Regions from separate parts of the Streptomyces sp. 3214.6 genome, predicted to be linked through region 2. Evidence: riboswitches for the same ligand, from Rfam matches in the RefSeq annotation. Region 2 holds a riboswitch; the other holds the start of a gene.
What was found. Region 2 has a riboswitch for glycine ahead of gcvP (aminomethyl-transferring glycine dehydrogenase). Riboswitches for the same ligand answer to the same signal wherever they lie in the genome.

Region 1: it holds a riboswitch for glycine, as region 2 does, so the genes downstream of both, gcvT (glycine cleavage system aminomethyltransferase GcvT) here and gcvP (aminomethyl-transferring glycine dehydrogenase) in region 2, are expected to answer to the same signal.

Annotation. Positions count from the first base shown of each region.
Region 1 is NZ_LT670819.1:3,007,717-3,022,879, forward strand. It holds gene B5557_RS13375 (ABC transporter permease) at 1-778, opposite strand, end outside; gene B5557_RS13380 (enhanced serine sensitivity protein SseB C-terminal domain-containing protein) at 1,136-1,891, opposite strand; gene B5557_RS13385 (enhanced serine sensitivity protein SseB) at 2,108-2,914, opposite strand; gene B5557_RS13390 (AAA family ATPase) at 2,962-3,678, opposite strand; glycine riboswitch at 3,856-3,956, shown strand; glycine riboswitch at 3,957-4,085, shown strand; gene gcvT (glycine cleavage system aminomethyltransferase GcvT) at 4,134-5,255, shown strand; gene gcvH (glycine cleavage system protein GcvH) at 5,368-5,745, shown strand; gene glyA (serine hydroxymethyltransferase) at 5,760-7,022, shown strand; gene B5557_RS13410 (L-serine ammonia-lyase) at 7,119-8,486, shown strand; gene B5557_RS13415 (SpoIIE family protein phosphatase) at 8,587-11,043, opposite strand; gene B5557_RS13420 (ABC transporter permease) at 11,168-12,199, opposite strand; gene B5557_RS13425 (sugar ABC transporter ATP-binding protein) at 12,192-13,727, opposite strand; gene B5557_RS13430 (sugar ABC transporter substrate-binding protein) at 13,724-14,767, opposite strand; gene B5557_RS13435 (enolase C-terminal domain-like protein) at 14,874-15,163, opposite strand, start outside.
Region 2 is NZ_LT670819.1:8,237,747-8,252,909, reverse strand. It holds gene B5557_RS37300 (APC family permease) at 1-50, shown strand, start outside; gene B5557_RS37295 (hypothetical protein) at 158-709, shown strand; gene B5557_RS37285 (TOBE domain-containing protein) at 1,287-1,682, shown strand; gene B5557_RS37280 (TOBE domain-containing protein) at 1,825-2,244, shown strand; gene gcvP (aminomethyl-transferring glycine dehydrogenase) at 2,539-5,424, opposite strand; glycine riboswitch at 5,607-5,702, opposite strand; gene B5557_RS37270 (PRC-barrel domain-containing protein) at 5,815-6,186, shown strand; gene B5557_RS37265 (nucleotidyltransferase domain-containing protein) at 6,192-6,590, opposite strand; gene B5557_RS37260 (DNA polymerase IV) at 6,711-8,123, opposite strand; gene B5557_RS37255 (MerR family transcriptional regulator) at 8,193-8,876, opposite strand; gene B5557_RS37250 (bifunctional nuclease family protein) at 9,121-9,594, opposite strand; gene ftsR (transcriptional regulator FtsR) at 9,679-10,416, opposite strand; gene B5557_RS37240 (FHA domain-containing protein) at 10,459-11,343, opposite strand; gene B5557_RS37235 (DUF881 domain-containing protein) at 11,426-12,259, opposite strand; gene B5557_RS37230 (small basic family protein) at 12,265-12,597, opposite strand; gene B5557_RS37225 (DUF881 domain-containing protein) at 12,594-13,430, opposite strand; gene B5557_RS37220 (mannose-1-phosphate guanyltransferase) at 13,596-15,163, opposite strand, start outside.

The sequences.
Region 1 (15,163 bases), 5.2 Mb from region 2:
TCGTCGTGTACACGACGATCGGGGCGACCAGGTTGGGCAGCAGCTCCTTGAACAGGATGTACACCCGCCCCGCGCCCAGCGACCGGGCGGCCTCGACGTACTCGCGCTCACGCAGCGAGAGCGTCTGGCCGCGCACCACGCGTCCGATGTAGGGCCAGCCGAAGAACCCGATGACCAGGATCATCACGAAGACGCGCACGCTGGAACCGGTGAGGCCCAGCATGTGGTTCGGCATGACGGAGACCAGCGCGATGATGAACAGCAGCTGCGGGAAGGCCAGCAGACCGTCCATCACCCGGCTGATCAGGGAGTCGATCCAGCCGCCGAAGAAGCCGGCGAGGATGCCCAGCACCGTTCCGAGGATCACGGCGACCACGGCGGACAGGAAGCCGACCAGCAGCGAGATCCGGGCACCGTAGAGGATGCGGGCGAAGATGTCGCGGCCGTTGACCGGCTCGACGCCGAGCAGGTGGTCGCCGCTGACACCGCCCAGGGAGCCCGTGGGCGTGCCGAAGAGCGGGTCGATGAGGTTCTCGTGGTACTCGTTCGGGTCCTGGTCCAGGAGCCCGGTGATGACCGGCGCGAGCAGCGCGATCACGACGAGGAAAAGCACCACGATGCCGCCCGTGAGGGCCAGCTTGTCCCGCTTGAGGCGCTCCCAGGCGATCCGGCCCAGGGAACGGCCCTGAACGGCCTTGGCGCCGCTGGTGGCGACCGCCGCTTCCTCGGCCGCGCTCGGGGCCGCTTCCGCGGTCGGCTCGTGCAATGGTGCCGTCATCTGGCAGGGACCCCTCTCAACCGGCGGTAGCCGGCCCGCACTTTGCCGCGGTGGCGGCGTGATCAGTCCGTAATACGCAGGGGATAAGCCCCCTGGAGCGGGAGTCTTCAACGCTTTGGCGATCTGTTGCCAGACTTGGCCGTGAATGGATGCGTAAACGTGATCCGGGTAGAGGGGTTCCGTTATCCGGACGGCGGGTAACGCCCCCCGGACGGGGACTAGTCGGGGCAGATCGGACATAACCGGTACTAATCGCCGCTATCTACGCGCGAAGACGTCCGGTAACCACCCCGTAACAGGAGTGGAAGGAAGGGTGAAGGCGACAGGAGGGGCGACGGGGAGATCGGCGGGCAGCGGTCAGTAGCGTCCGGTGGGCGGATAGCCGTAACCGCCCGCGGGCGCCTGGGCCGGGGCGGAAGCGTGGGCCTCACGGTCGTAGAACGGCCGGGCGTTGGCGCGCATCCACATCACGACAGGGTCGTACTCGTCGGTCATGGCCACCGTCGACACCGGCAGCCCGTCCGGCACCGCGCCGATGGACTGCTGCATCATCGCCCGTACGGCGTCCACGGCCGGCGGCGAGGACTCGTACACGTCGAGCCCGATGGCCAGGTAGGGCGCGCCCAGCGCCGGCTGTACCCAGGCCCGGCGCAACGCGCGGACCACCGGGGTACGGTGGGCGTTCTGCGCGAGCAGGGCATAGAACTGCGGGACCTCGATGCCGGGCTCGGACAGCCGCAGCGGGCCTGCGGGCTGGCGCTCCAGGCCGGTCGCGATCCTGCGCAGGTCCAGCCAGGGGATGCCGACGCCGCCGCCGGGAGCGTGCGGATTCAGCCAGAGACCGTAGTGGTCGGGGTAGAGGGTGCGGGCCACGTCCAGTCCGTCGACCACCTCGTACGACCTGTTCCAGCCGCTCGCGCTGAGCTCCTGGGCGGAGGTCACGCACGGCGCGTAGCCGTAGCCCTCGACCTCCATGTTTCCGTACTGGGCGTCCGGGGAGCCGGCCTGGCCGTGCCACAGGAGCATCCAGACCTGGCCGGAGGAGGGGGTCGCGAGCGCGCGCAGGAGCGCCTCGTAGGCGTCGTAGCGCCCGGGCGTGACCTGGCGCAGCATGTGCTCGACCGAGCCGGTCGCGGCAGTGCCAGCGCTCACTTTTTATCGCCCCTTCGAGAAGTTGCCCCGCGTTGGGGTCCAGCTTATGCGCCCAAGAGCTCGGGGCCTGTGATGCGTTGGCGGGTGCGGGTTGTGTGCGGTTGATCGCGCAGTTCCCCGCGCCCCCAAGTCGGCTGCCCCTGAGGGAGTTGTCAGTGAACCCTTGCGACGGAGTTGTCAGTGGGTCCTTGTGTAGAAGGGCCTTACCCGGGTCCTCAGCCATTCGCCCACCGGGTCCTGGGCGACGTCCAGGAGGACCAGGTTGACCGGCCAGGGGGACGAGGTGCGGCCCAGGGCCCTGCCGAGGGCCTCCAGGGGGAGTGCACGCAGGTCGCCCTCCCACTGGGAGAGTTCGACGCCGACGAACATCACCGGGTCCGCCGTCTCGATCGCGGCCAGGCAGCGGCGGGCCGTGCGGACCACGCCTATGGACTCGAACTCCGCCGAGGCCGCGGCCAGGAAGTCCACCGGGTCGTCCTGCCAGTCGGGCTCGTAGAGGCGGACGCGGCCGCCGCTCGCGGGGCCGTCCAGCGGGGTGCGGCCCGCCCGGCACAGCTCGGCGACGGCCGGTGGCGGCAGCGGGACGCCGACCACGCCCTCGGGGTTCACCATGATGCCGACCTGCGGGGGCAGCCCGCGGGCGAACTCCACGGCGGGCGCGATCGTGAACGACATGTGCGAGCCGACGACCTGGCGGAACTGCTCCTCGGAGCTGAAGACCGGCACGTACACCTGGCCGTCCAGCTCCAGGGTGGGCAGGTCGAGGGGGCCGCTGTGCGGGCCGCCGCCGCTGGGCAGCGGCACCCAGACGAAGCTGCGGCCGAGCACCTCCACGATGCGGCCGCCGGCTCCCGGCACGCCGAGGGAGACGGAGAGCACCTCCTCCAGCTCGTTGCCGGGCCATCCGCCGTGCGAATGGGGGTGCGCCTGCGCCGGGAAGTCCGCGGAGAAGTCCGTCGGGAAGTCCGCCGGGGGGAAGTCCATCTGCCTACCGCCTGCTAAGAACCGCTCACTCTGCTGTGGCTGAAAGGCTAGCGGGTACCGGGCGTTCCGCCCGAGCCCTCAGAGCCTGTGAATCCGATCCGGCGCAGCGTGTCGGCCGCGTCGCGGTCGAGCAGGACCGCCGAGCCGCAGCCCTCGGGCAGCCGGCCCTTCTCCACCGAGCGCAGCAGCCGGGCGGCGGCGTGCCGGTGGCGCAGGAACGCGTACCGCGAGACGCCCCGGCCGCGCTCGCGCTGGCCCTCCAGGGCCGTGTCCGCGCCGACGTCGAGCAGCAGCAGGTGGAGGGTGCCGCCGCGGCGGCGGGCCTCGCGGGCCAGCCAGTCACGCACCCAGGCCTGCGTGCCGCAGTCGTGCACGACGACGCCCTTGCCGCCGCGCAGCGCCCGGCGCAGTCCGGCGTAGTGGGCGAGGCGGACGAGGGGGCGGTAGAGGGCGTAGGGCAGGAGGCGGGGCGCGCGGGCGTCCCAGCGGTCGCGGGTGTCCTGGGAGTCGATGCGGACGCCGCTCACGGCCCGCTTCATGAGCGTGGACTTGCCGCTGCCGGGCAGCCCGGTGACCACGACCAGGTCACGGGGGCCGAAGAGCAGCCCGTGCGGGCTGCGGCCGGCCCGCTCGCGCAGGTCACGGACGACTGGCTCGGGCTGCGGGCCGCACGCCTCCCGGGCCTGGGCGCCGGGCTGCGCGGGCAGCGCGATCCCCGAGATGGTCGCGAATGCCGTGGTCCTCGCCGTGGTCGCCTCGTTCACCGTGATCGTCCTCCCCTGGGGTCAGGTAGTCCTCATCCCCGCCAAGCGTAAAGAGAAGGTAATGCGCGGCGCCTCGCGATTTCGTGCGCGTACCGACACAGGCCGGTTACAGATGCGGCCTGCCGCGATCGGGGCGGGCCGTGCAATGATGGCCGCGCCAACTGCATACCGGCCGTTCGAATCCGCGCGGGAGAGTCCTCAGCAGCAGTTTCGCTGGGGCGCCGAAGGAGCAAGTCCCTCCCTTGAATCTCTCAGGTCCCCGTTACCGCGCGGGCGAGGCACATCTGAAAAGCGGGCCGCCCCTTGTCTCGACGAGGTCGGCCCCACCCAAGGTGCAAGCCATGTCCGACCCGTCGTAACGGGCCGTCATGGCGAACCTCTCAGGTTCCGATGACAGATGGGGAGGAGTGGGGAGGAACCACCTCGCCCGTCATGCCTTGGGAGACGACCGTCCGATGAGCAGTACCGAAGAACTCCGTCACACCGCGCTCGATGCGCTGCATCGTTCGCTCGGCGCGACCATGACCGACTTCGCCGGCTGGGACATGCCCCTGCGCTACGGCTCCGAGCGCGACGAGCACAACGCCGTCCGCACGAAGGCCGGGCTGTTCGACCTCTCCCACATGGGCGAGATCACCGTCACCGGTCCGCAGGCGGGCGCCCTGCTGAACTTCGCGCTCGTCGGCGACCTCACCGCCGTGGGGGTGGGCCGCGCCCGCTACACCATGATCTGCGGCGCGGACGGCGGCATCCTCGACGACCTGATCGTGTACCGGCTCGCCGACGCGGAGTTCATGGTCGTCGCCAACGCCTCCAACGCGCAGGTCGTGCTGGACGCGCTCGTGGAGCGTTCCGCCGGCTTCGACGCCGAGGTCCGTGACGACCGGGACGCCTACGCCCTGATCGCCGTCCAGGGACCGGAGTCCCCCGGCATCCTGGCCTCCCTCACGGACGCCGACCTCGACGGCCTGAAGTACTACGCCGGTCTGCCCGGCACCGTCGCCGGCGTCCCCGCGCTCATCGCGCGCACCGGCTACACCGGCGAGGACGGCTTCGAGCTGTTCGTGAAGCCGGAGCACGCCGTCGAGCTGTGGCAGGCGCTGACCAAGGCCGGCGAGGGCGTCGGACTGGTCCCGTGCGGCCTGTCCTGCCGGGACACGCTGCGTCTGGAGGCGGGCATGCCGCTGTACGGGCACGAGCTGAGCACCTCCCTCACCCCGTTCGACGCCGGGCTGGGCCGGGTGGTCAAGTTCGGCAAGGACGGCGACTTCGTGGGGCGCGAGGCGCTCGCCGCGGCGGCCTCGCGGGCGCAGGAACAGCCCCCGCGCGTCCTCGTCGGCCTGGTCGCCGCGGGCCGTCGCGTCCCGCGCGCCGGGTACGCGGTCGTCGCGGGCGGCGCCGTGATCGGCGAGGTCACCTCCGGCGCCCCCTCCCCCACTCTCGGCAGGCCGATCGCGATGGCGTACGTCGACGCGGCCCACGCGGCGCCGGGGACCCCGGGCGTCGGCGTGGACATCCGGGGCGCCCACGAGCCGTACGAGGTCGTGGCGCTGCCCTTCTACAAGCGCCACAAGTAGAGACCAAGAGCCTGGCCGGGCGCGTGACACCGCACACATTCCCGCTGCTCACGCACGGTTCCAGCAGTCCCCCCTTCATCAGCACCCACCCGCGTACAGGAGAATTCAGGCCATGAGCAACCCCCAGCAGCTGCGCTACAGCAAGGAGCACGAGTGGCTGTCGGGCGCCGAGGACGGCGTCTCGACGGTCGGCATCACGGAGCACGCGGCCAACGCGCTCGGCGACGTGGTGTTCGTCCAGCTCCCGGAGGTCGGTGCCACGGTGACCGCGGGCGAGTCCTGCGGTGAGCTGGAGTCGACCAAGTCGGTCAGCGAGCTTTACTCGCCGGTCGACGGCGAGGTCGTCGAGGTCAACCAGGATGTCGCCGACGACCCGTCGCTGGTGAACTCCGCCCCCTTCGAGGGCGGGTGGCTGTTCAAGGTACGCGTCGCGGGCGAGCAGCAGGAGCTGCTGTCGGCCGACGAGTACACCGCCTTCACCACCGGCTGAGGAGTCGTAGACGCATGTCCGTCCTGAACACGCCCCTGCACGAGCTCGACCCGGAGATCGCCGCCGCCGTCGACGCCGAACTGGGCCGCCAGCAGTCCACCCTCGAGATGATCGCCTCGGAGAACTTCGCTCCGCTCGCGGTCATGGAGGCGCAGGGCTCGGTCCTGACCAACAAGTACGCCGAGGGCTATCCGGGCCGGCGCTACTACGGCGGCTGCGAGCACGTCGACGTCGCCGAGCAGATCGCCATCGACCGGATCAAGGACCTGTTCGGCGCCGAGTACGCCAACGTCCAGCCGCACTCGGGCGCCTCCGCCAACCAGGCCGCCCTGTTCGCCCTCGCCCAGCCCGGCGACACCATCCTCGGCCTGGACCTCGCCCACGGCGGCCACCTCACCCACGGGATGCGGCTCAACTTCTCCGGCAAGCAGTTCAACGTGGTCGCCTACCACGTGGACGACGCCGGTCTGGTCGACATGGCCGAGGTCGAGCGTCTCGCCAAGGAGCACCGGCCGAAGGTGATCATCGCCGGGTGGTCGGCGTATCCGCGGCAGCTGGACTTCGCGGAGTTCCGTCGCATCGCCGACGAGGTCGAGGCGTATCTGTGGGTCGACATGGCGCACTTCGCGGGCCTGGTCGCGGCCGGGCTGCACCCCAACCCGGTGGAGTTCGCGGACGTCGTCACGTCCACCACGCACAAGACGCTGGGCGGCCCGCGCGGCGGGATCATCCTGGCGAGGCAGGCGTTCGCGAAGAAGCTGAACTCGTCCGTGTTCCCGGGCTTCCAGGGCGGCCCCCTGGAGCATGTGATCGCGGCGAAGGCGGTCTCCTTCAAGGTGGCGGCCTCGGAGGAGTTCAAGGAGCGCCAGCGCCGTACGGTCGAGGGCGCGCGGATCCTCGCCGAGCGGCTGACGGCACCGGACGCCCGCGAGGCCGGCGTGAACGTCCTGTCCGGCGGCACCGATGTGCACCTGATCCTGGTCGACCTGCGCGAGTCCGAGCTGGACGGGCAGCAGGCCGAGGACCGTCTCCACGAGGTCGGCATCACCGTCAACCGCAACGCGGTCCCGAACGACCCGCGGCCTCCGATGGTGACGTCGGGGCTGCGGATCGGCACCCCGGCCCTCGCCACCCGCGGCTTCACCGCCGAGGACTTCGCGGAGGTCGCGGACGTCATCGCGCAGGCGCTCAAGCCGTCCTACGACGCGCAGGCGCTCAAGGCCCGGGTCGTCGCCCTGGCCGAGAAGCACCCGCTGTACCCCGTTCTGAACAAGTAGTTCCTGTTTGCCCGGCAGCCCCGCACACTCGTAGACGGGTGGGCGGGGCACCCGGCGAAAACCTTTCTGCACCACCCCTTGCCTTGAGGAGTCCCCGTGGCCATCTCGGTCTTCGACCTGTTCTCGATCGGCATCGGCCCGTCCAGCTCCCACACGGTCGGCCCGATGCGCGCGGCCCGCATGTTCGCGCGGCGACTGCGCAACGAGGGCCTGCTGGACGCCGTCGCGTCGGTCCGCGGCGAGCTGTACGGCTCGCTCGGCGCGACCGGTCACGGTCACGGCACCCCGAAGGCGGTCCTGCTCGGCCTGGAGGGCTCCTCGCCGCGCACGGTGGACGTGGAGGGGGCGGACGACAGGGTGGAGCAGATCAAGGAGTCCGGCCGGCTGCGGCTGCTGGGCTCGCACGAGATCCCCTTCTCCTTCGACGACGACCTGGTCCTGCACCGCCGCAAGGCCCTGCCGTACCACGCGAACGGCATGACGCTGTGGGCGTACGACGCCTCGGGCGCGGAACTGCTCACCAAGACGTACTACTCGGTCGGCGGCGGGTTCGTCGTAGACGAGGAAGCGGTCGGGCAGGACCGCATCAAACTCGACGACACGGTCCTGAAGTATCCCTTCCGTACCGGCGACGAACTGCTGCGCCTGGCGAAGGAGACCGGCCTGTCGATCTCGTCGCTCATGCTGGAGAACGAGCGCGCCTGGCGCACCGAGGACGAGATCCGGACCGGGCTGCTGGAGATCTGGCGCGTGATGCAGGGCTGCGTCTCCCGGGGCATGTCCCGCGAGGGCATCCTGCCGGGCGGCCTGCGCGTGCGCCGCCGAGCCGCGATGACGGCGCGTCAACTCCGCGCCGAGGGCGATCCGTTGGCCCACGCCATGGAGTGGATCACGCTGTACGCGATGGCGGTGAACGAGGAGAACGCGGCCGGCGGACGGGTGGTCACGGCGCCCACGAACGGAGCGGCCGGCATCATCCCGGCGGTCCTGCACTACTACGTCAACTTCGTGCCGGGCGCCGACGAGGACGGCGTCGTCCGCTTCCTGCTCGCCGCCGGGGCGATCGGCATGCTCTTCAAGGAGAACGCCTCCATCTCCGGCGCCGAGGTCGGCTGCCAGGGTGAGGTCGGCTCGGCCTGCTCCATGGCGGCGGGTGCTCTGGCGGAGGTGCTGGGCGGTTCCCCCGAACAGGTCGAGAACGCGGCCGAGATCGGCATGGAGCACAACCTCGGCCTGACCTGCGACCCCGTCGGCGGCCTCGTCCAGATCCCGTGCATCGAGCGCAACGGCATGGCCGCGGTGAAGGCGGTCACGGCGGCCCGCATGGCCATGCGCGGCGACGGCTCGCACAAGGTGTCCCTGGACAAGGTCATCAAGACCATGAAGGACACGGGCGCGGACATGAGCGTCAAGTACAAGGAGACGGCCCGCGGCGGGCTGGCGGTGAACATCATCGAGTGCTGAGGCAACAGGCCCTGACCGGCGCGTTCGTGTCTTTCAGCGCTGTCGGGGCCGTCCCCCGCTCACGCGGCGGAAGGTCCCCGGGCTCTCGGCACCCGGGGCGTCAGCGCCCGCCCCGGTGGCCCACCGGCCCCGGGAGGTCCTGCTCCGCCCAGATGATCTTTCCGGCGGGGGTGTAGCGCGTGCCCCATCGGCGGGTCAGCTGGGCGACCAGGAACAACCCCCGGCCGCCCTCGTCGGTGGTCCGCGCATGGCCCATGCGAGGCGAGGTGTTGCTGGCGTCGGACACCTCGCAGATCAACCTGTCATGCCGGATCATGCGCAGCCTGATGGGTCCGGTGCCGTGCCGGATGGCGTTGGTGACCAGCTCGCTGACCACCAGTTCCGTGGTCATCACCAGGTCGTCCAGCCCCCATCCGAGGAGCTGGCGGACGGCGAGCTCCCTGGCGCCCGCGACGATCGCCGGATCCGTCGGCAGGTCCCACGAGGCGACCCGGTCGGCGCCCAGCGCATGCGGCCGGGCCAGAAGCAGCGCGACGTCGTCGGTCTGCGGACCGGTCAGCAGATTGTCCACGACCGCCGAGCAGAGCTCCTCCGGCGTCAGGCCGGAGTGCGCGAGCACATCGCTGAGGCGGGACAGCCCGACGTCGATGTCCTGGCCACTCGTCTCGATGAGGCCATCGGTGTAGAGGCCGATCAGGCTTCCCTCGGGGAGAGAGATCTCGGCGGACTCGAAGGGCAACGAGCCGAGGCCCAGCGGAGGGCCCGCCGGAAGGGCCGGAAAGGTGACCTTGCCGCCGGGGGTGACCACGGCGGGCGGCGGATGTCCGGCCCGCGCCATGGTGCACAGCTGGGTGACCGGATCGTAGACGGCGTAGAGGCAGGTGGCGCCCAGTACGGCGGTGGCGATGGGCTCGTCGTCGCCGCCCTTCTCCTCCGTCAGACGGATCACCAGGTCGTCCAGGTGGGCCAGCAGCTCATCGGGCGGCAGGTCCATGTCAGCGAGCGTCTGGACGGCGGTACGCAGCCTGCCCATGGTCGCCGCGGCGTTGAGGCCGTGCCCGACGACATCACCGACGACCAGGGCGACCCGGGCGCCGGAGAGCTGGATGACATCGAACCAGTCGCCGCCCACCCCTTCCCGTACATCGGCCGGCAGATAGCGCGAGGCCACCTCCATGGCGGCCCCGCCGTTCAGCCCCTGCGGGAGCAGACTGCGCTGCAGGGCCAGCGCCGCAGCGTGCTCACGGGTGTAGCGGCGGGCGTTCTCCACCCACACCGCGGCCCGGCTGACCAGCTCCTCGGCGAGCAGCAGGTCGTCCTCCTCGAACGGCTGTGGATGCTCCATACGGACGAAGGTCGCCACCCCCAGCACGGTGCCGCGCGCGGACAGCGGCACCCACATCACCGAGTGCATGCCGAACTCCGCGATGCTCCTGGCCCGCGCCGGGTCCTTCGCGATCCACGGGGCGGTGGCCGGGTCCAGGAACGGTTCCAGCACCGCGGTGCCATTGACCATGCTCTCGAAGTACGGCGAGGACTTGGGTGCGTCGATCGTGTCTCCGGTGGCGATCACCGACTCCGGGCAGCCCTCGTGGATCGACTGCTGACCGGCCCGCCGTACCGCGCTGTCGGCCGGCCCCGAACCGGGTTCGTCGCCGTGCAGCACCGCTTCCAGCAGATCGACGGTCACGAAGTCGGCGAGCCTCGGCACCGAGAAGTCGGCCAGTTCCTGGGCGGTCCGCATCACGTTCAGCGTGCCCCCGATACGGGCGCTGGCCTCGCTGAGCAGGGCGAGGCGCTCCCGGGCCCGCCATCTGTCGGTGACGTCCATGCCCATGTAGCACACGCCCAGCGTTTTGCCGTCCGGGTCGTCGAGCCGAAAGAAGGAGGTGGAGTAGGCGTGTTCCTGGTGCGGATCCGCCCAGGTCCAGCCCCGGTACTCGTAGTCGATGACCGGCACGCCGGTCTCCAGCACCCGTCGCATCTGCGCTTCGAGCGCGTCGGTGTTCAGGCCCGGCAACGAGTCCGACATGCGGCGTCCGAGCCGCTCGGCGCGCGGCACACCGCCGTAGCGCTCCAGGGTGTCGTTCATCCACACATACCGCAGGTCCGGGCTGAGCACGGCCATGCCGAGCGGGGAGCGGGTGAGGAAGCCTTCCAGCACCTCCCAGCTGACCGCCCAGGTCGGTGCCTTCGACACGTCGATCGCCGATACGAGCCAGGCCTTGCGGTCGTTGGTGTCGGACATCGCGGTCACCCGCAGCCCGACCTCAAGACGGCGGCCGTCACGGTGCCGGGCGCCCACCAGACCGCCCCAGCTCTCCCGGATCCCGCACTCTTCGGCGACCTCGGCCGCCCGTGACGCGTCTTCGGGCTCCGCCAGCAAAGTGACGGCGGAGCGGTCGAGGATCTCCGCCGCGCCGTATCCCAGGAGCCGCTCAGCGGCCTCCGTCCACCCGATGACCGTGCCCTTCGCGTCGATCACCGCAGCAGCCACATTCGCCGTCTCGAACGGTCCATGCGTTCCGTCCGGTGCTACCTCCTTGGGGAACATCATGACAGCCGTCCCATCTGGCGGATGGCATATGGGACATTCTAGTGCGTACCACCCGGCGCTGCCCCCCTCTCGGACCGCTCCCGGACCTCGCCCTGCTCCTGGCCCCCGTCCTTCTCCTGGCCCCCTACTCCTGGCCCTCGCCGGTGGTGAGCCGGGCGATCATCAGCGCCACCAGGATGATCGCGCCGTAGATGGCCTGGATCCAGAAGGACGACACCTGCGCCAGGGTGAGCAGGTTCTCCAGCATGCCCAGCAGCAGCACCCCGAGCAACGCCCCGGCCAGGGATCCCTTGCCGCCGTTCAGGCTGATGCCGCCGATGACGGCGGCCGCGAACACGGTGAAGATCAGGCCCTGTCCCTGATTGGCGTTGATCGCCCCGACCCGTCCGGCGATCACCAGACCGGCCAGCGCGGCCAGCGTCCCGCCGATGACCAGAACGCCCCAGGCCACCCGGTCGACGCGGATGCCCGCCGCCCGCGCGGCGGAGACGTTGCCGCCCACCGCGTACACCGCGCGTCCCAGCCGGTGGTAGCGCAGCGCCCACCCGGCGACAGCGAAAGCGGCACCGGTCGCCCACACGGAGACGGGGACGCCGAGCCAGTTGTCGGACCCGAGGGCGAAGAACGCGGCGGGGGCGTCGAACAACGTCTTGCCGGACACCATGCCGACCAGGACCCCGCGCAGCACGATGTTCATCGCCAGGGTCACGATGAAGCCGTTGAGCTGGAGCTTGACGATCAGCAGACCGTTCACGGCCCCGATCAGCGCCCCGGTGAGCGGAATGATCAGCAGGCCGAACCAGGTGGGCAGCTCGCTGCCGAAACCCGCCGAGGCGGCCGGGATCACGGCCATGAAGCCGAGGGCCGGGGCGAGCCCCGCGATCGACTCCAGCGAGAGGTCCATCTTGCCGCTGATCAGGATCATCGCCTCGGCGAGCACCAGCAGTCCGAGCGCCGAGGAGGCGCTGAGCACATTGAGCAGGTTGTCCCGGTCGAGGAAGCTGTCGTTGCTGACCGCACCGATGACCAGCAGCAGCACCACCGCGGGCAGCAGCGCCAGGTCGCGGATCCGGCCCAGGGCGATCGCGCGGCCGGGGTGGCGGACCGCGCTGTCCGGCCCACCGGGCCCCGGGCCGTTCGGCGCGGTGTCATTCATGGTCGGTGCCGACCCCTTCGACCGAGGCCACCAGTTCCTCGTCGGTCCAGCCGACGCCGTACTCGGCGGCGAGGGCGCCGTTGAACATCACCAGGACGCGGTCGCAGGTGCGCAGGTCCGCCAGCTCGTCCGAGACGACGAGCGCCGCGCGTCCCGCGGCCCTGGCTCGGTCGACGACCGACAGCAGCGCCCGCTTGGATCTCACGTCGACACCCGCCGTCGGATTGATGAGCACGAGTACCGCCGGGTCGGTGGCCAGCGCCCGGCCCATGACGACCTTCTGCTGATTGCCGCCCGACAAGTCCTTGACCGGCTGGTCCGGGCCGGCCGTGGTGATGTCGAGAGCGGTGATCGTCCGCCGGGCGAAGGCGTCCCGGGCCCGGCGCGAGATCACGCCCAGCCGCCCCAGCCGGTCCATGATGGTCATGGAGGCGTTCTCGGCCACCGACAGCTCCGGTACCAGTCCTTCGTGGTGCCGGTCGCGCGGCACACAGCCCACGCCCGCCGCGAGCGCCGAGGCGACGCTGCCGGGCCGCGTCGGACGGCCGAGAATCTCGATCAGCCCGCTGTCGGGCCGGTACAGCCCGGCCAGCGCCTCGGCGACCTGATGGCTCCCGGAGCCCGCGAGCCCGGTCAGCCCCACTGTCTCGCCGGACCGGACGGTGAAGCTGACGTCGGTGAAATGCGGGCCGTTCAGCCGGTGCACCCGTACGGCCACGGGCGCGTCCGCCGACCGCGACCGGACGCGGCCGGCGCCGGGGACCGCACCCGCGCCCCGCTCTCCGGTCATCGCCTGGATGAGTTCGGTCCTGCCCAGCTCGCCCACGGGCGCCGTGGTGATCCAGCGGGCGTCCCGCAGGACGGTGACGACCTGGCAGACGGCGTAGACCTCCTCCAGATGATGGGAGATGTAGAGAAAGGTGATCCCGGCCCGCTGCAACCGCCGAACATGGGTGAACAGGCGGTCGATCGCCCGGCTGTCCAGCTGAGCGGTCGGCTCGTCCAGAATGATGAACCGGGTTCCGCGCGAGATCGACCGTGCGATCTCCACCAATTTGGCGTCCCCGACGGTGAGCCCGCCGGCCGGCACGTTCTCGTCGACCTCCACTCCCCATTCGTCCAGCAGGTCGCGGGCCGCCGAGCGCATCCGCCGCCAGCTGATCACCTGGCCGCGCACCGTGGGTTGCCGGTTGACGTACAGGTTCTCCGCGACAGTGAGATCACGGATGATCGTCGACTGCTGGTACACGCAGGCGACCCGCCGCTGCCACGCCTCACGGTCCGCCGGGCCGGGGGCGGGTACACCGTCGAACAGGACAACACCGCGGTCCGGCCGCTGCAGTCCGGTCAGGATGGCCACCAGGGTCGACTTACCGGCCCCGTTACGGCCGACCAGGGCGTGCGACTCACCGGCCCGGACGGCGATCCGCACGTCGTCCAGGGCAACGGTGGGCCCGTAGCGCTTACGGATCCCGTGGGCCTCGGCCACCGCGCGGCGGCCGGCGCCGTCGGCGCGGGGTTCGGTCACGAGCTCTTGCCGATCTGGTTGCCCCACAGGGACGGATCATCGACGTTGCTCTTGGTCACCAGGGGTGCCGGGAGCTGGTCCTCCAGGATTCCGCTGGGCAGCCGGACGATGGTGCTGTCGTGGCCGGTCGGGCCCGGGTGGAAGGTCTGCCCCTCCATCGCCCGCTTGATGTAGAAGATGCCGTATTTGGCGTACAGGTCGGTCGGTTGGGAGACGGTCGCGTCGATCAGGCCCTTGCGGATCGCGTCCAGCTCCTGCGGGATGCCGTCATTCGAGACGATCACGATGTGCCTGGGATCACCGGCCGCCACCAGCGCGTTGTGCCGTCGCAGCGTGCTCAGCGTGGGGGCCAGATACACGCCGCCCGCCTGTAGGTAGATGCCCTTGACGTCGGGGTTGGCGGTGTACAGCGCCTCCAGGCCTGCCGCCGCCTTCTCCGCGTTCCAGGCGGCGGGAATGTCCAGCACCTTGATGCCTCGGTAGTTCTTTTGGATGCACGCGCTGAACGCCTCGGACCGGTCCCGCCCGTTGACCGACGCCAGATCGCCCTGGATCTGTACGACCTTGCCCGACTTCACCTCGTCGCCGAGCTGCCGGCAGGCCTTCTCCCCGTAGGCACGGTTGTCGGCCCTGACCACCATCGCGACCTTGCCCTTGTCCGGCGCCACATCGACGGCGACCACCGGCACGCCCTTGCGCTGCGCGGCGTTCAGCCCGGCGACGATCGCCGCGGAGTCCAGCGGCGAGACGACCAGGCCCTTCGCGTTCTGGGCGAGCAGATTCTGGATGTCGCTGATCTGTTTGCTCGGATCGGAGTTGGAGTTCACCGTCTGAAGCAAGCGGACGTTCTGCGCGGCGGCCTGCCCCGGGATGTAGGAGTTGTACGACTCCCAGAACGGTGAGGTGAGCAGCGGCAGGACCACCCCGACCTTGCCCGAAGCGGTGCCGGTGGTGTTGCTCGTGCCCCCACCGCAGGCGGTGACGGCCGGCCCGCAGCAGAGTGCGAGGGCTGTTCCGACAGCGGCGATGCGTCGCTTCATGTGCTCGGCTCCGAGTGAGTGGTCGGTGGTCGGTCATCTCAGTGGAAGGGGTCCGCACGCCCCTTCGGTGAGGACCGCGGCCGGCCCTGGAATTCCTCCCCGGCGTTCATGCCGGGGCGCCCGCAGCCGGGGGCGCGTCGTACGGGGCCTGCCAGGCGGCGCCGCCGGGGAACGCGTACGCGGCGAGCGACTCGGGCCGCATCGCCGAGCTGAAGCCGGGGGCGGTCGGGGCCGCGTACCGCCCCCGGACGATCACCACCGGGTCGAGGAAGTGCTCGTGCAGATGATCCACATACTCGATGACCCGGTCCTGGAGGGTGCCGGAGACCGCCAGATAGTCGAACATCGCCAGATGCTGCACCAGCTCGCACAGGCCCACCCCGCCCGCGTGCGGGC
Region 2 (15,163 bases):
GCGAGGCGGAACCGGACCGCGCCCGCCGTCCCCGCGTCCACACCGGCTGATCCCGGGACCCGGCATCGTCAGAAACGCGTAAGAATCCGGCCGGACAACGTCAGAACCCCGTCAGCACCCCTCCCCCCGGCCCCCGGAGCGGCCTACCTTCGGGCTCATGCAAGGGCCGGAAGCAGGGCAGGGGCAAGGCCGCGGCGGCGGTGCACCGGCGTACCCGACCGTCGACCGCCGCCGGCGCGCCGACGTCCGGCTCGCGACGGGCTGCGCGCTCGGCTTCTGCGCTCTGACGTTCCTGGTCGACTGGGACGCGGAGACCCTCACCCTTCCCCGTGCCCTGCTGTGGCTGACCCTCTCCGCCGGCGTCCTCGCCGTGCTCCTCCCCCCGAGGGTCGCCGCGGGCCCCGGCCTGCTGGCCGTCAGCGGCCCGGTCCGTCGGCGCCAGGTGCGCACCGACGCGCTGGTCGCCGTACGCCAGTACGCCGGGGCCTCCGCCCACCTGGTCCTGTCCGACGCCCACGGACACCGGCTGGAGCTGGACCCCCGGGTGCTCACCGGAGACCCGCTGCTCTGGCACGAACTCGACACAGGAGCACGCCGTTCCCTGGAACGCGGCACCCTGCGGGAAGGCGCAGAGGTACTGGAGCGCCTGCGTCACGAGATCGACGACCCGATCGCACAGGCGATCCTCAAGGCCTCCGGCCTGCCCTGAAGGACACTCGGCGCCCCTGACTCCCGCCGAACGGCCTCCGCCGCGGCGGCCGCACCACGATCCGCCCTGAGGCCCGTCCGCCGAAGCGGCACAATGGCCCCTTGACCTGGGCCACTCGACAGCGAGCGCGTCGGCGTCCACCACGCCCCCTCTGTCCCCGGCCGCTGTCTTCAGCCGCAGCGCGCCCCAGCCGGCCGCAGCGCCTGTCCAGCCCGCTCCGAAGGGGGCCGTCCGCGAACCCCGCCCGGCTGCCGAGGCGGGACTTCCGCTCGATCCGGCCGATGTCCTGCGCCTCGGCCCGACCCCGCTCCACCGTGCGTTCGCCGGTACCGCTCGCGGCGCCGAGGACGGCCAGGGTGCGCTGGTGGGCGGGGTTCATGTGGACGAGTGCGCAGACCGCGGCAAGCCGGGCATCAACCGTCAGGTCGGCCGTGCGCATGCCGCCGTGAGCGCGGTCGGCGCGCGCGGGCTCTGCCGTGGTCGACCGACCGTCCCCCGCGGTCGCGCTCGGCACCTCCACGACCCGGTCCCCGCCCCACGTCCACCACCTGCCGCTCGCGGCCCTATCGTGACCGGCATGCAGAGCTACACAATCGGCCAGGCGGCACGGCTGCTCGGCGTGAGCCCCGACACCGCACGCCGCTGGGCCGACGCCGGCCGGGTGGCGACCCATCGCGACGAGGCCGGACGGCGCCTCATCGACGGCAAGGACCTCGCCGCCTTCTCCGTGGCACTCGCCCGGGCCGACGGCCCCGCCGAGGACACCCCGTACACCTCGGTCCGCAACGCCTTCCCCGGCATCGTCACCGCGATCAAGCTCGGCGACGTCGCCGCCCAGGTGGAGATCCAGGCCGGCCCGCACCGTCTGGTCTCCCTGCTCACCCGCGAGGCCGTCGAGGAACTGGGACTGGAGGTCGGCATGGAGGCCACGGCCCGCGTGAAGTCGACAAACGTACACATCGACCGCACCTGAACGACGACGGGCGGCGGCCTCCTCCTGGTCGCCGCCGCGGAGCTCGACCCGCACCCGGGTGCGAGGGTCTGGGTAAGCGTCAAGGCGACGCAGATCCACGCATACCCGGCATAAACCGAGCGGAGCCCTACCGTTGGTGCCCATGACCCTGAGCATCCGCAATCAGCTCCCCGGCACCGTCACCGCCGTCCACCCCGGCGAGGTCATGGCCACCGTCACGATCCGCCTGGCCGGCGGCCAGGACGTCACGGCGGCCATCACACTGGAGGCCGTGAACCACCTCGGCCTCACCACCGGTACCGCCGTCCGCGCGCTGGTGAAGTCGACGGAGGTCTCGCTGGCCACCGGCCCGGTCGACGGCCTCTCGATCCGCAACCGGCTCCCCGGCACGATCACCGGTCTCGTGATCGGCAGCGCCATGGCCGCGGTGAAGATCACCGTGGCGGGCGGCGAACTCACCGCGGCGATCACCAAGGACGCGGCCACCGACCTCGGTCTCTTCGTGGGCTCCGACGTCATCGCGCTGATCAAGGCGACCGAGGTGTCCCTGGCCACCGACTAGAGTCACCGCCCACGGCACAGAACGCCGTGGGGGGCGCGTCGCTAGAGGTGCGACGGACTCCTGGCTCAGCGCCGCGAGACCCTGGCCCGTGAGCGGGCCGAACACGTCCGGCTCGCGGGCCGGGACCTGAGCGACTCCGCAGCGCGCAGAAGAGTCGGGATCACCGCCGTGCCCCGCGCACCCCCGACCGCAGCCGCCCCGGACCGGCCCTGCCCGGTCACCGGGAGGTGCCCCGATCATCGGCAAGGACGGCGACTCGGCTGGGCAACCCCAGCCGAGCAGCGCCTCGCCCGCTCAGTCCTCGTACGCGTCCAGCGGGGGGCACGAGCAGACCAGGTTCCGGTCGCCGAAGGCCTGGTCGATCCGGCGAACCGGCGGCCAGTACTTGTCGGCGGCGGAGACCCCGGCCGGGAAGACGGCCTCCTCACGCGTGTACGCGTGCACCCACTCCCCGCCGAGCGCGGCCGCGGTGTGCGGGGCGCCCCGAAGCGGGTTGTCCTCGGCCGGCCACTCGCCGGCCCCGACCTTCTCGATCTCCGCGCGAATGGCGATCATCGCCTCGCAGAAACGGTCCAGCTCGATGAGGTCCTCGGACTCGGTCGGCTCGATCATCAGCGTCCCGGCCACCGGGAACGACATCGTCGGCGCGTGGAATCCGTAGTCGATGAGCCGCTTGGCGACGTCGTCGACGCTCACCCCGGTCGCCTTGGTCAGCGGCCGCAGGTCGATGATGCACTCGTGCGCGACCAGCCCGCCCGGGCCGGTGTAGAGCACCGGATAGTGCGGCTCCAGCCGCTTGGCGATGTAGTTGGCGCTGAGCACCGCGACCTGCGTGGCCCGCTTGAGCCCCTCGCCGCCCATGAGCCGCACATAGGCCCAGGAGATCGGCAGGATCCCGGCAGAGCCCCAGGGAGCCGCCGAGATCGGCCCCACACCCGTCTCCGGCCCGGCGGCGGGCTGCAGCGGGTGGTTCGGCAGATACGGCGCCAGATGCGACCGTACGGCGACCGGCCCGACCCCCGGGCCGCCACCGCCGTGCGGGATGCAGAACGTCTTGTGCAGGTTCAGGTGCGAGACGTCCCCGCCGAAGTGCCCCGGCTTGGCGAGCCCGACGAGCGCGTTGAGGTTGGCGCCGTCGACGTACACCTGCCCGCCCGCCTCGTGCACCTGCGCGCAGATGTCCGCGACGTGCTCCTCGAAGACGCCGTGCGTGGACGGGTAGGTGATCATCAGCACCGCCAGCTCGTCCCGGTGCTGTTCGATCTTCGCCCGCAGGTCCTCGACGTCGATCTCGCCGTCCTCGGCGGTCTTCACGACGACGACCTTCATGCCCGCCATGACGGCACTGGCCGCGTTCGTGCCGTGTGCGGAGGACGGGATCAGGCAGACCGTCCGCTGCTCGTCCCCGTTGCCCCGGTGGTACCCGCGGACGGCGAGCAGCCCCGCCAGCTCCCCCTGCGACCCGGCGTTCGGCTGCAGGGACACCTTGTCGTACCCGGTGACCTCGGCGAGCCGCTGCTCCAGCTCACGGATGAGTGTGAGGTAGCCCTCCGCCTGCTCGGCCGGCGCGAAGGGGTGCAACTGCCCGAACTCGGGCCAGGTGACCGGCTCCATCTCGGTGGTCGCGTTGAGCTTCATGGTGCAGGAGCCCAGCGGGATCATGCCCCGGTCCAGCGCGTAGTCCCGGTCGGCGAGCCTGCGCAGATAGCGCAGCATCGCGGTCTCGGAGCGGTGCCGGTGGAAGACAGGGTGGGTCAGAATCGCGTCGGACCGCAGCAGCCCGGCGGGCAGGGCGTCGGCGGTGGCCGTGTCGAGCGACTCGATGTCGCCGTCCACGCCGAAGGCGGCCCAGACCGCCGCCACCTGCGCCCGCCCGGTCGTCTCGTCGCAGGCGATCGACACCTGGTCGGCGTCGACGAGGTGCAGGTTGACCCCCTGCTTCCGCGCGGCGGCGACGACCTCGGCGGCCTTCGCCGGCACCCGCACGGTCAGTGTGTCGAAGTAAGACCCGTGCACGACCTCGACTCCGCCGGCCTCGAGCCCGGCGGCGAGGATCGCCGCGTACCGGTGGGTGCGCAGGGCGATCGCCCGCAGCCCCTCCGGCCCGTGGTAGACGGCGTACATGCCCGCCATCACCGCCAGCAGCACCTGCGCCGTGCAGATGTTGCTCGTGGCCTTCTCACGCCGGATGTGCTGCTCACGCGTCTGCAGTGCGAGCCGGTAGGCCTTGTGCCCGTCCGCGTCGACGGACACGCCCACGAGCCGCCCGGGCAGGCTGCGCGCGAACTTCTCGTGGACGGCCATGTAGCCGGCGTGCGGCCCGCCGAAGCCCATCGGCACCCCGAACCGCTGCGTCGTGCCGACCGCGATGTCCACCCCCAGCTCACCGGGCGACTTCAGCAGCGTCAGCGCGAGCAGATCCGCGGCCACCGTGACGAGCGCGCCGAGCCCGTGTGCCTCGTCGACGATCGCCTTGAGGTCACGCACCGCACCGGAGGCTCCGGGGTACTGCACGAGCACGCCGTTGATCTCGCGCCCGGCGAGCTCCGCCGGAATGCCGTCGCTCAGGTCCGCGACGACGACCTCCACGCCGGTCGGCTCGGCCCGGGTCTCGATCACGGCGATGGTCTGCGGCAGCACGTCCGCGTCGATGAGGAAGAGGCCCTTCTTGTTCTTCCCCATCCGCCGGGACAGCGCCATGGCCTCGGCGGCGGCCGTGCCCTCGTCGAGCAGCGACGCACCGGAGGTGGGCAGCCCGGTCAGCTCGGCGACCATGGTCTGGAAGTTCAGCAGCGCCTCGAGCCGACCCTGCGAGATCTCCGGCTGGTACGGCGTGTAGGCCGTGTACCAGGCCGGGTTCTCCATGACGTTGCGCAGGATGACGGGCGGCGTGAACGTCCCGTAGTACCCGAGCCCGATCATCGAGTCGAGAACCTGGTTGCGGTCGGCCAGCGAGCGCAGTTCGGCCAGCACCTCGGCCTCGGTGCGCGCGCCCGGCAGGTCCAGAGTGTCGGCGTTTTTGATCACATCCGGGACGGCGACGGCGGTGAGCTCGTCGAGCGAGCCGTAGCCGACCTGCGCGAGCATCTTGGCCCGCGCCTCGAGGTCGGGCCCGATGTGGCGCTGCTCGAAGGGGATTCCCTGTTCGAGTTCGGAGAGCGGAATGCGATCGGCGGTCATTTCTGAGGCCTCCTGGTCTGACGACCTTCGAGGGTCACCACGGCGCGGGTACCCGGACGGCCTCCCCCTCTGTCATCTCAACCTGAGAGCTTCACCGGCCGCCCGAGGACAGCCGGCTTTCACCGTCGGTGAGAGCGGACGCCGTCGACGCCGTCGGCACCCGCCCTGCTTTCCAGAGTGACCTCGTCCGTGCGGTACGTGAGCCTGAGAGATTCCGGGGAGGATTTGCTCCTTCGGCGCCTCCGATGGTGTCCGGAGGACTCTCCCGCACGGGGTCAGCAGCCGTTGTCAGACTACCAGCGAGGTCAACGCCACCCTCTCGAGTGGCCGCCCGTCCCAAAGTGCTCTTTTGTAGTGCTTACGGATGAGTTGCGACCATGTGGAGGGCCCGTGCAGACCGACATCGATCCGCGCAACCTGATCGGCCGCAAGGCATTCGACCGCAACGGCACCAAGATCGGCACCGTCGACGAGGTCTACCTCGACGACGCCACCGGAGTGCCGGAGTGGGCGGCCATACGCACCGGTCTGTTCTCCCGCGACGCCTTCGTCCCTCTGGAGCCCAGCGAGCTGGTCGAGGGCACCCTGCACATTCCCTTCGACCGGGCTCTGATCAAGGACGCCCCGGACTTCGGCGTGGGCCGCCATCTCTCTCCGGAACAGGAACTCCAGCTCTACCACCACTACGGCCTCGACGTGGCCGCCCCGCCTCCGCTCCCCGACCACGACTTCGGCCGGCTCGCGGGCACGGACGAGAGTTGAGCCCCTCAGGCACAGGCCTGTATCAGCTCCCGGAGGATCCCGGTAGGGTCGTACAGCGGCCGGGCGCCGTCCGTCACGACGTTCCGCGTGCCGTCGTCGACCGGATCGGCCCGCGCCCAGCCGGGAGAACCGACGCCCACCTCCACTTCCAGACCGGAAGCGGTGACATACCGCCATTCGGTGATGGGCCCCCATTCCCGCACACGGACCAGCTCCCCCAGGGACAGCTCACCCGCCCACGCGTCGTCGGCACCGTACCGGTCAGCGGCCGTCGACAACAGCACGAGATCGACGTCCGAATCGGGACGCGCGGCACCACGCGCACATGACCCGACGAGGAGCAGCCCGACCACGTCGCTCCGGTTTACGGACCAGCGGGCGACCCGATCCACCACCTGCCGCATCTCCGCCTCACGCTCCGGCGACACCCCACCCGCGTCCACGACCCGACCTCCGTGCAATTTCATCCGGCTTTCACCCTCCTCTACCGGCGCCACCTCTCAGGACACCGCCACCCCTCCGACTCACCCCACACCGCGAGCCGCTTCACTCTGTGTAACTGATTCGTCTCGCCGAGAGTTCCCGGTCCGGCCGTCCTCGTCAGGTATTCGCCGCACCAGTGGCAGCGGATCCGCCGGCTCCAGCTCCGGGTCGTCGGTCCGGAACGTCCGCACCCGGCCCGGCTCCGACTCGGGCGTCTCGAAGCGCACCGTGACCCGGCCCAGCCCACTGCCCTGCACCCACCCGTGGCCGAGTTCGGCATGCCGCACGTCGTGTCCCGGCCGCCACTGGTGCTCGACCGGCACCGGCTCCTCGCCGACGGGCTCGTCCGCGAGTTCCTCCTCGGGCCCTTCCGCCCGCTCCTCCGCCGCCTGTGCGAACAGGTCCTCCTGCGTGAAGTCCGCCAGCCCGCTGACGCCCACACCGAGCAGCCGCACCCCGCCCGTCGTGTCCACGGACTCCAGCAACCGGGCCGCCGCCTCCCGGATCACCGCCGGCTCGTCCGTGGGACCGCGCAGGGTCTCGGACCGGGTGAGCGTGGAGAAGTCGTACCGCCGCACCTTCAGCACGATGGTCCGCCCCGACAGACCCGCCCCCCGCAGCCGCCGCACACACCGGTCCGCCAGCCGCTGCACCTCCAGCTCGACCCGGACCCGATCGTGGATGTCCACGTCGTACGTGTCCTCGACCGACACCGACTTGGTCTCCCGCTCGGCCACCACGGGCCGGTCGTCATGCGCCAGCGCCATGGCGTACAGGGCATGCCCATGGGCCTTGCCCAGAAGCCGAACCAACTCGTCCTCACCGGCCTCGGCGATCTCGTCGACCGTGGTGATCCCGGCCCGCCTGAGATGGTCGCCGGTCGCCGGGCCGACCCCCGGCAGGGTCCGCACCGACATGGGCCCGAGCAGCGCCCGCTCGGTGCCCGGCTCGATCAGCACGAGACCGTCGGGTTTCGCCTGCTCCGAGGCGATCTTCGCGAGCATCTTGCAGGAGGCCAGACCCACCGAACCCGTGAGCCCGGTGACCGCCCGGATGTCCGCGCGCAGCCTGATGCCCGCCAGTCGCGCCGACTCGCTGTCCCAGGCCGCTTCCCCGGCCTCCAGGTCCACGAAGGCCTCGTCCAGACTCAACGGCTCCACCAGCGGCGACAGCGCCCCGAGCAGCTCCATGACCTGGTCGCTGATCGACCGGTAGAACGCGAAGCGCGGAGCGAGATAGGCGGCGTTGGGAGCCAGCCTGCGCGCCTGGGCCATGGGCATCGCCGAGTGCACCCCGAAGACCCGCGCCTCGTACGAGGCGGTCGCGACCACTCCGCGGGGCCCCAGACCGCCCACGACCACGGCTTTCCCGCGCAGACTCGGCTTGGACGCCTGCTCCGCCTGCGCGAAGAAGGCATCCATGTCGAGGTGCAGGATCGTGGGCGCGTTTCTCACATGTCCGATGCTGCACCACACCACTGACAATGAGGTCGTACAGCCGCCCCTCACGTCGCGCGACGAGCCTCAGACCGCCCGGTTGCGCCTACGTGCCAGCTCGTCCGCCGGGTTGTGCCCGACGAGCGTCTCACCGGTGTCGACCCGCTCACCGTGCAACTGCGACAGTGCGCTCTCGACGTCCCGCCACACCACGCCCACCGCGATCCCGAAGATCCCCTGACCGCCCTGGAGCAGCGCGTGCACCTCGTCCGGAGAGGTGCATTCGTAGACCGTGGCGCCGTCGCTCATCAGCGTCATGCGCTCCAGGTCGCTGAACCCGCGCTCCCGCAGATGCTGGACGGCGGTGCGGATGTTCTGCAGCGACACCCCGGTGTCGAGGAAACGCTTGACGATCTTCAGGACGACAACGTCCCGGAAGCTGTACAGCCGCTGCGTACCCGACCCGTGGGCGGGCCGCACACTCGGCTCGACGAGCCCGGTGCGGGCCCAGTAGTCCAGTTGCCGATAGGTGATGCCCGCGGCCGCACAGGCCGTCGGGCCGCGATAGCCGATCTGCTCGGACGCCATGGATGTCGCCCCTCCGCTGCTCGGCACGGCCGCCGGTCGATGAGGGGCGTGATCGGCCGCGCTGCCGTGCGGGGGATACCCCCTGCCCGAGCGCAGCTGAGAGCTTGGGGGAGGGTACGGACCGCTCCCCCCGACACCGAGTCCGGGGGCACCCCCAGCCGTACCGTCGCCGCTGCTTCTCACGCCGACCTCCGTCCTTGACCTGCCTTCTCGACGGTAGGCAGTCACCAGGGGTGCGTCAACGATCGCCACACTCGGCACGCCGAGTGATAATCACCCTAGGAGTGGTTTCCCGTACCCCACCGCGGGGAAAGGCTAGCCGAATGCGCCGAGAACGAGCCGTAGGACGCTCTCACTCGCCGCCGGCATTTGCCGTGAACAGGACGGGCGCCCCGTACGGGACGCCCGTGTCACGCCTGTGTGCCGACTACTGGTTGCTGGTGCCGAAGTCCTCGGGCGAGATCTGGTCGAGGAACTCGCGGAACTTCTCCACCTCGTCCTCCTGCTCGTCCGGGATGGCGATCCCCGCGTCGTCGAGCACCGTGTCACTGCCATAGATCGGCGTCCCCGTACGCAGCGCCAGCGCTATGGCGTCGGACGGCCGCGCGCTCACCTCGACCCCGCTGGCGAAGACCAGCTCCGCATAGAAGACGCCCTCGCGCAGATCCGTGATGCGCACCTCGGTGAGCTCCTGGCCGACGGCCTCCAGCACGTCCTTGAACAGGTCGTGGGTCAGCGGTCGCGCGGGGGCCATGCCCTGCTGGGCGAAGGCGATGGCCGTCGCCTCCCCCGGTCCGATCCAGATGGGAAGGTAACGGTCGCCTCCCACTTCGCGCAGCAGCACGATCGGTTGGTTGGAGGGCATCTCGACCCGGACACCTACGACATCGAGCTCGTTCACACAGCAACCCTAGGCCGTGCCCGGGACGTTTGGGTAGTCGGGCCGGGAACGGGTGACCGATCCCCCCTGGGCGAAACCGCCCGCTCAGGGCAGCCGCACCCCGAGCGCGGTCTGCACCAGCGCAGCATGCAGCCGCACCGTGAGCCCCGCGAGTTCCTTCGTACGGGCCTCCGCATGGGCCCTGGTCTGCGGATTGCGGTGACGCCTGAGCGGAGCCACCACCTGGTCCACGAGCCCGGCCTCACGATCGGCCGCAGCCTTCATCACACGCAGATGCCGAGGCTCGATCCCGAACCTGCCCAGCTCCGCCACGAGCGCGGCCACCGTGGCCGCCTCGGCGTCGTAGACCCCGTCCTCCAAGGGCACGACGAGCCCGTACGACTCCCACTCCGCGAGCTCCGGCTCACCGATTCCGGCAGCCGCCAGCAGCTCGGACCGGCCGATCCGGGCGACGGTGGGACCCTCCGAGGGCTCCAGCACCGCCTCGCCGTCCCGCTGCCGGCCGACGGACGGCAACGGCACGGCCTCACCGCGCTCCATGGCGTCCAGATGCTCACGGATGACCTTGAGCGGCAGATAGTGATCCCGCTGCATCCTCAGTACGTGACCGAGGCGCTCGAGGTCCTCCGCGCTGAACTTGCGGTACCCCGACGGGGTCCGCTGCGGCTCGACGAGCCCTTCCGACTCCAGGAAACGGATCTTGGAGATGGTGACCTCGGGAAACTCGTCACGCAGCGCGTTCAACACGGTGCCGATGCTCATCGGACCACCGTCCGCGGCGGCGGCGCCGTGGCCGGCACCGCCCCTCGGTGTTCGAAGCATGGACCTTCCCTGGGGTCCCCCCGGACGGTGTCCGGGGGAAGGTCAGTAGCCCCGCTGGCTCGCGTAGAAGACCAGCCGGTACTTGCCGATCTGCACCTCGTCACCGTTCGACAGAGCGACCTCGTCGATCCGCTCCCGGTTGACATACGTGCCGTTCAGACTGCCGACGTCCGCAACCCGGAACGTGCCGTCCGGGTTGCGCCGGAACTCCACATGGCGACGAGAGACCGTCACGTCGTCGAGGAAGATGTCGCTCTGCGGGTGACGGCCGGCCGTCGTCAGGTCGCCGTCCAGCAGGAAGCGGCTGCCCGAGTTCGGACCGCGGCGCACGACCAGCAACGCGGAACCCAGCGGCAGCGCGTCGACCGCGGCCTGTGCCTCGGGAGACAGCGCGGGCAACTGCGTCTGACCGGTGGCCTCGGCGTCGTAGGCCTCAAGACCGGAAATGGAGATGGTGGAGGTCGTCTCCGACGCGCGCTCGGGCGTCAGCCCGGGACGCAACGGAGCGCCGCAATTGGAGCAGAAGCGGCTGTTCTCCGCGTTGCGGTTACCGCACCTCGTACACACCAGGGCCGACATAGGGGAAAACCCTCCACCCGCACTTGAGGTTGACGGTTGGCCGAAACCTATGCCGCCGGACTGCGCAGGGTCAACAGACGCCGCACCCTGACCTCCGGAAATGTCGCCGCCCGGACCACCCACCTGGTCCCTGAACAGCGGCCGCTGACCCTCTGCGTCAGGCTGTGCGCGATGACGAGCGGTCGCGTTGTCGCTGCCCTCTCGCGCGCTCTTGCCGAACAACTTCGCAAACAACTTCACGGGCGATTCCCCTTGACCGAAACAGACCCGCCCGTGGGGCAGGACGAACCCTGACTGAATACACCGGCCGACCCGGACACCTTCACAACGTCCATGTCCACCAGACAGTTTCCACCACGCACCACCCGATCAGTGCGTCGACCCCCCGCAACCTCATGCCCCTGCCGGACGGCCCCCATGCACCACCGGTTCACTGGACCGACGACCGAGCGTAGTCAGGCTGCTTCGCTGCTCGCAAGGCGTCCACGACGATCTTGTCCGACCGCTCGACGGTCACGGTGGCCTGCTCCTTCTCAAGAGTCTGCACCACGCCTCCAGGGATGTTCAGCGCCGGCTCGAGGTCCTGCGGGTTGCCGATGACCTTGAAACGAAAGGGCGCGTTGATCTTGTTCCCGTCGACGCTCACGCTCTTGCCGGAATCCGTCAGGTACGTGCCGGCGACGACCCGTACACCGTTCACCTGGATCGCCTCGGCCCCGGCCGCGCGCAGCTCCTGGATCGCGTCGAGCAACATGTCGGCCTTGACCGTCCCCTTCGTGTCCTCGATGGTCATCGTGATGCCGGGCCCCTGCGCAGCCACCGTGCCCGCCAGAATGCCGAGTTGCCTCTCCTTCTCGACCGTCTGCTTCCGGGCCTCCTCGGCCTGGTCGGAGCTGTTCTCCAGCTCCTGCTGCTGCTTCTCGAGTCCCTGCTTCTCGTCCTCAAGACGCTGACTGCGGTCGTCGAGTTCATCGAGGATGCGTACAAGATCTTCCTGCCGCGCACCGCGCAGAGCGTTGCCGCTGTCGCTGTTGGAGGCGACCTGGACCGCAAGGCCGAAACCGAGGCCGAACAGCAGCAGCGCCACGATGAGTTGGGCCCGCGACACCCGCGGCGGCCACAGCCCCTGAACCAGCCGCTGCCGGCCGGTCAGCACGGGCTCGGCCGGCTTCTCGGCCGCACCGTCCTCGGACGACGTCACGGGCACCTCGTCGGGCAACTCCTTGCGCAGCCTGTTCCCGGGCGCCTCATCCTGCTCGCTCATTGGCCTCACGCCCGGAAGACGTGCCGACGGATCGCCGCGGCATTGGAGAAGATCCGGATGCCGAGGACGACCACGACACCCGTGGACAGCTGCGACCCCACACCCAACTCGTCACCCAGGAACACGATCAGGGCGGCCACGACCACGTTCGACAGGAACGACACCACGAACACCTTGTCGTCGAAGATGCCGTCGAGCATGGCGCGCAGCCCGCCGAACACGGCGTCCAGCGCCGCCACCACGGCGATCGGCAGATACGGCACGACGGCTGCCGGAACCTCTGGCTGGACCAACAGGCCGGCCACGACTCCCACGACGAGGCCCAGTACGGCGATCACGATGCGTCCTTCTCAGTTCTCGGCTGTGCTGTACGTACGATCACACTTGGTGCGGCGGGCAGCCGGATGTCGTTCGCCACAGAGATGGCCGTCCGGATGCCGTAGTTCTCCTGCAGGGCGTTGAGATACAGCCCGTCGGCGCTGTTCTGGAACCGGGTACTGAGATTTTTCCCGTCCCCCACAGCGAGCACCGTGTACGGCGGCACCAGCGGCTTGTTGTCGACCAGTATCGCCTCCCCCGCGGCCCTGATCGCCGACAGCGCCGTCAGCCGCTGTCCGTTGATGGAGACGGCCTCGGCGCCCGACGCCCACAGCCCGTTCACCACACGCTGCATGTCACGGTCCCGGACCCGCCCGGTGTCGGAGAAACCGGAGGTCTCGCGCGGGTCACCGTCACCGCCCGTGGTGGCCTCCTTGGCGTCGTCCACGACCAGCCTGACGCCCGGACCGTGCACCTCGACGGCGCCCGACAGGATGCCCACCAAGTCCGCCCGGTCACTGCCCCCGCTCTGCTTGAGCGCCTTCTGCTGCCGGGCGCTCACGTCGTCGCGCAGCTTGTCGACGGTGCTCTCGAGCTTGTCGGCAGCCTTGGTCTCGCGGTCGATGCGATCGATCAGTTCGTCGCGCTCCTTGGCGACGACCGGAGCCGCGACCCGCGCCTGCGCCGCCCCGACGGTGACCACGAGGGCCGCGAGCACCAGCCCCGCGGCGAGACCGAGCTTCGCCCGCACCGTCTTGGGCAGGCCGCCCGCGCCTTCGGCCCGCTTACGGGCGGCGGCCTCGGCATACCCGTCGTCGAGGCTGTGGTCCATGACGTTGGTGAGCAGCGACATGGACGCGTCCGGACGCGACGCGCGCGCGGGTGTGCTCCGAACGGGGGGCTGCTGCGGCATGCCGCACATCGTCGCACGTCGCGCCCGGTACCTCCGAATGGCCCCACCGGCGTGCCGGACCAGCCCCTTGGGGGCACGTGTCCGGCACGCGCGTGTGCGCGTGGTTCAGCGTCCGGCGCTGTCCACGACCGACGACCACTCGTCGAGCAGGGCCTGCGCAGACGCGTCGTCCGGACCCTCCGCCCACAGATGGGTGACGGCCTCGGCCGGGTCGGGCAGCACCATCACCCAACGCCCGTCCGTCTCCACCACCCGTACACCATCGGTGGTGTCCACGAAGCGATCTCCGGCCGCTTCGACAACCCGCCGCATCACCAGACCCTTGACGGCCCACGGGGTCGCCAGATCCCGCTTCAGGACGTGCGCCCGCGGGATCCGCGCATCGATCTGGCTGAGGGTGAGCTGTGTCCGCGCCACCAGCCCGATCAGCCGCACGAAAGCCGCCGTACCGTCGAAGACGCTGCTGAACTCCGGGACGATGAAGCCGCCCTTGCCGTCTCCGCCGAAGATGGTCGTCTCGTCCTGCCCGACCCGCGTGAGGTCGTCGGGCGACGTCGTCGTCCACTCGACCTGCGTCCCGTGATACGCCGCCACCTGCTCGGCGATCCTCGTGGTGGTGACCGGCAGGGCCACCCGCCCGCTGCGCCGCTCGGCGGCCACCAGGTCGAGCAGCACGAGGAGCGCACGGTCGTCCTCGATGATGCGGCCCTTCTCGTCAACGAGGGAGAGCCGCTCACCCACCGGGTCGAACCGCACGCCGAACGCGGCCCGCGACGAGGCCACGATCTCCCCGAGCCGCACGAGCCCGGAGCGCCGCTGGTCGCCCGTCTCCGTCGGTCTGGCCTCGTTCAGGCCGGGGTTGATGGTCAGCGAGTCCACCCCGAGCTTCCCCAGCAGGCTCGGCAGCACCAGCCCGGCGCTGCCGTTCGAGGCGTCCACGACGACCTTGAGCCCGGATTCGGTGATCCCGGTCGTGTCCACGTTCCGTAGCAGCGACCCGGTGTACGAGTCGAAGACGCTGGCCGGGAAGTACAGGTCCCCGATCTCCCCGGGGAACGCCCGCCGGTACTCCTGCCGCGCGAACACCCGGTCCAGCTTCCGCTGACTGCCCTGCGACAGGTCGGCGCCCTGCCCGTCGAAGAACATGATGTCCACGGAGTCCGGAACCCCGGGCGAGGTCCGGATCATGATCCCGCCGGCACTCCCCCGCGCGGTCTGCTGCCGCGCCACGGGCAGCGGTACGTTCTCCAGGTCGCGTACGTCGATGGCGCTGGCCTGGAGCGCGGAGATGACCGCCCGCTTCAGCGCACGGGCGCCACGGGAGTGGTCCCGGGCCGTGGTGACCGTCGATCCCTTCTTGAGGGTCGTGGCGTAGGCCCCGGCGAGACGCACGGCCAGCTCGGGCGTGATCTCGACGTTCAGGATTCCGGAAACCCCGCGGGCGCCGAAGAGGTGCGCCTGCCCCCGCGACTCCCAGATCACCGATGTGTTGACGAACGCACCGGCTTCGATGGTCTTGAAGGGATAGACCCGCACATTGCCCTGCACGATCGATTCTTCACCGATCAGGCATTCGTCGCCGATGACGGCGCCGTCCTCGATCCGGGCCGCCCGCATGATGTCGGTGTTTTTCCCGACGACACAGCCTCGCAGATTACTGTGCTGCCCGACGT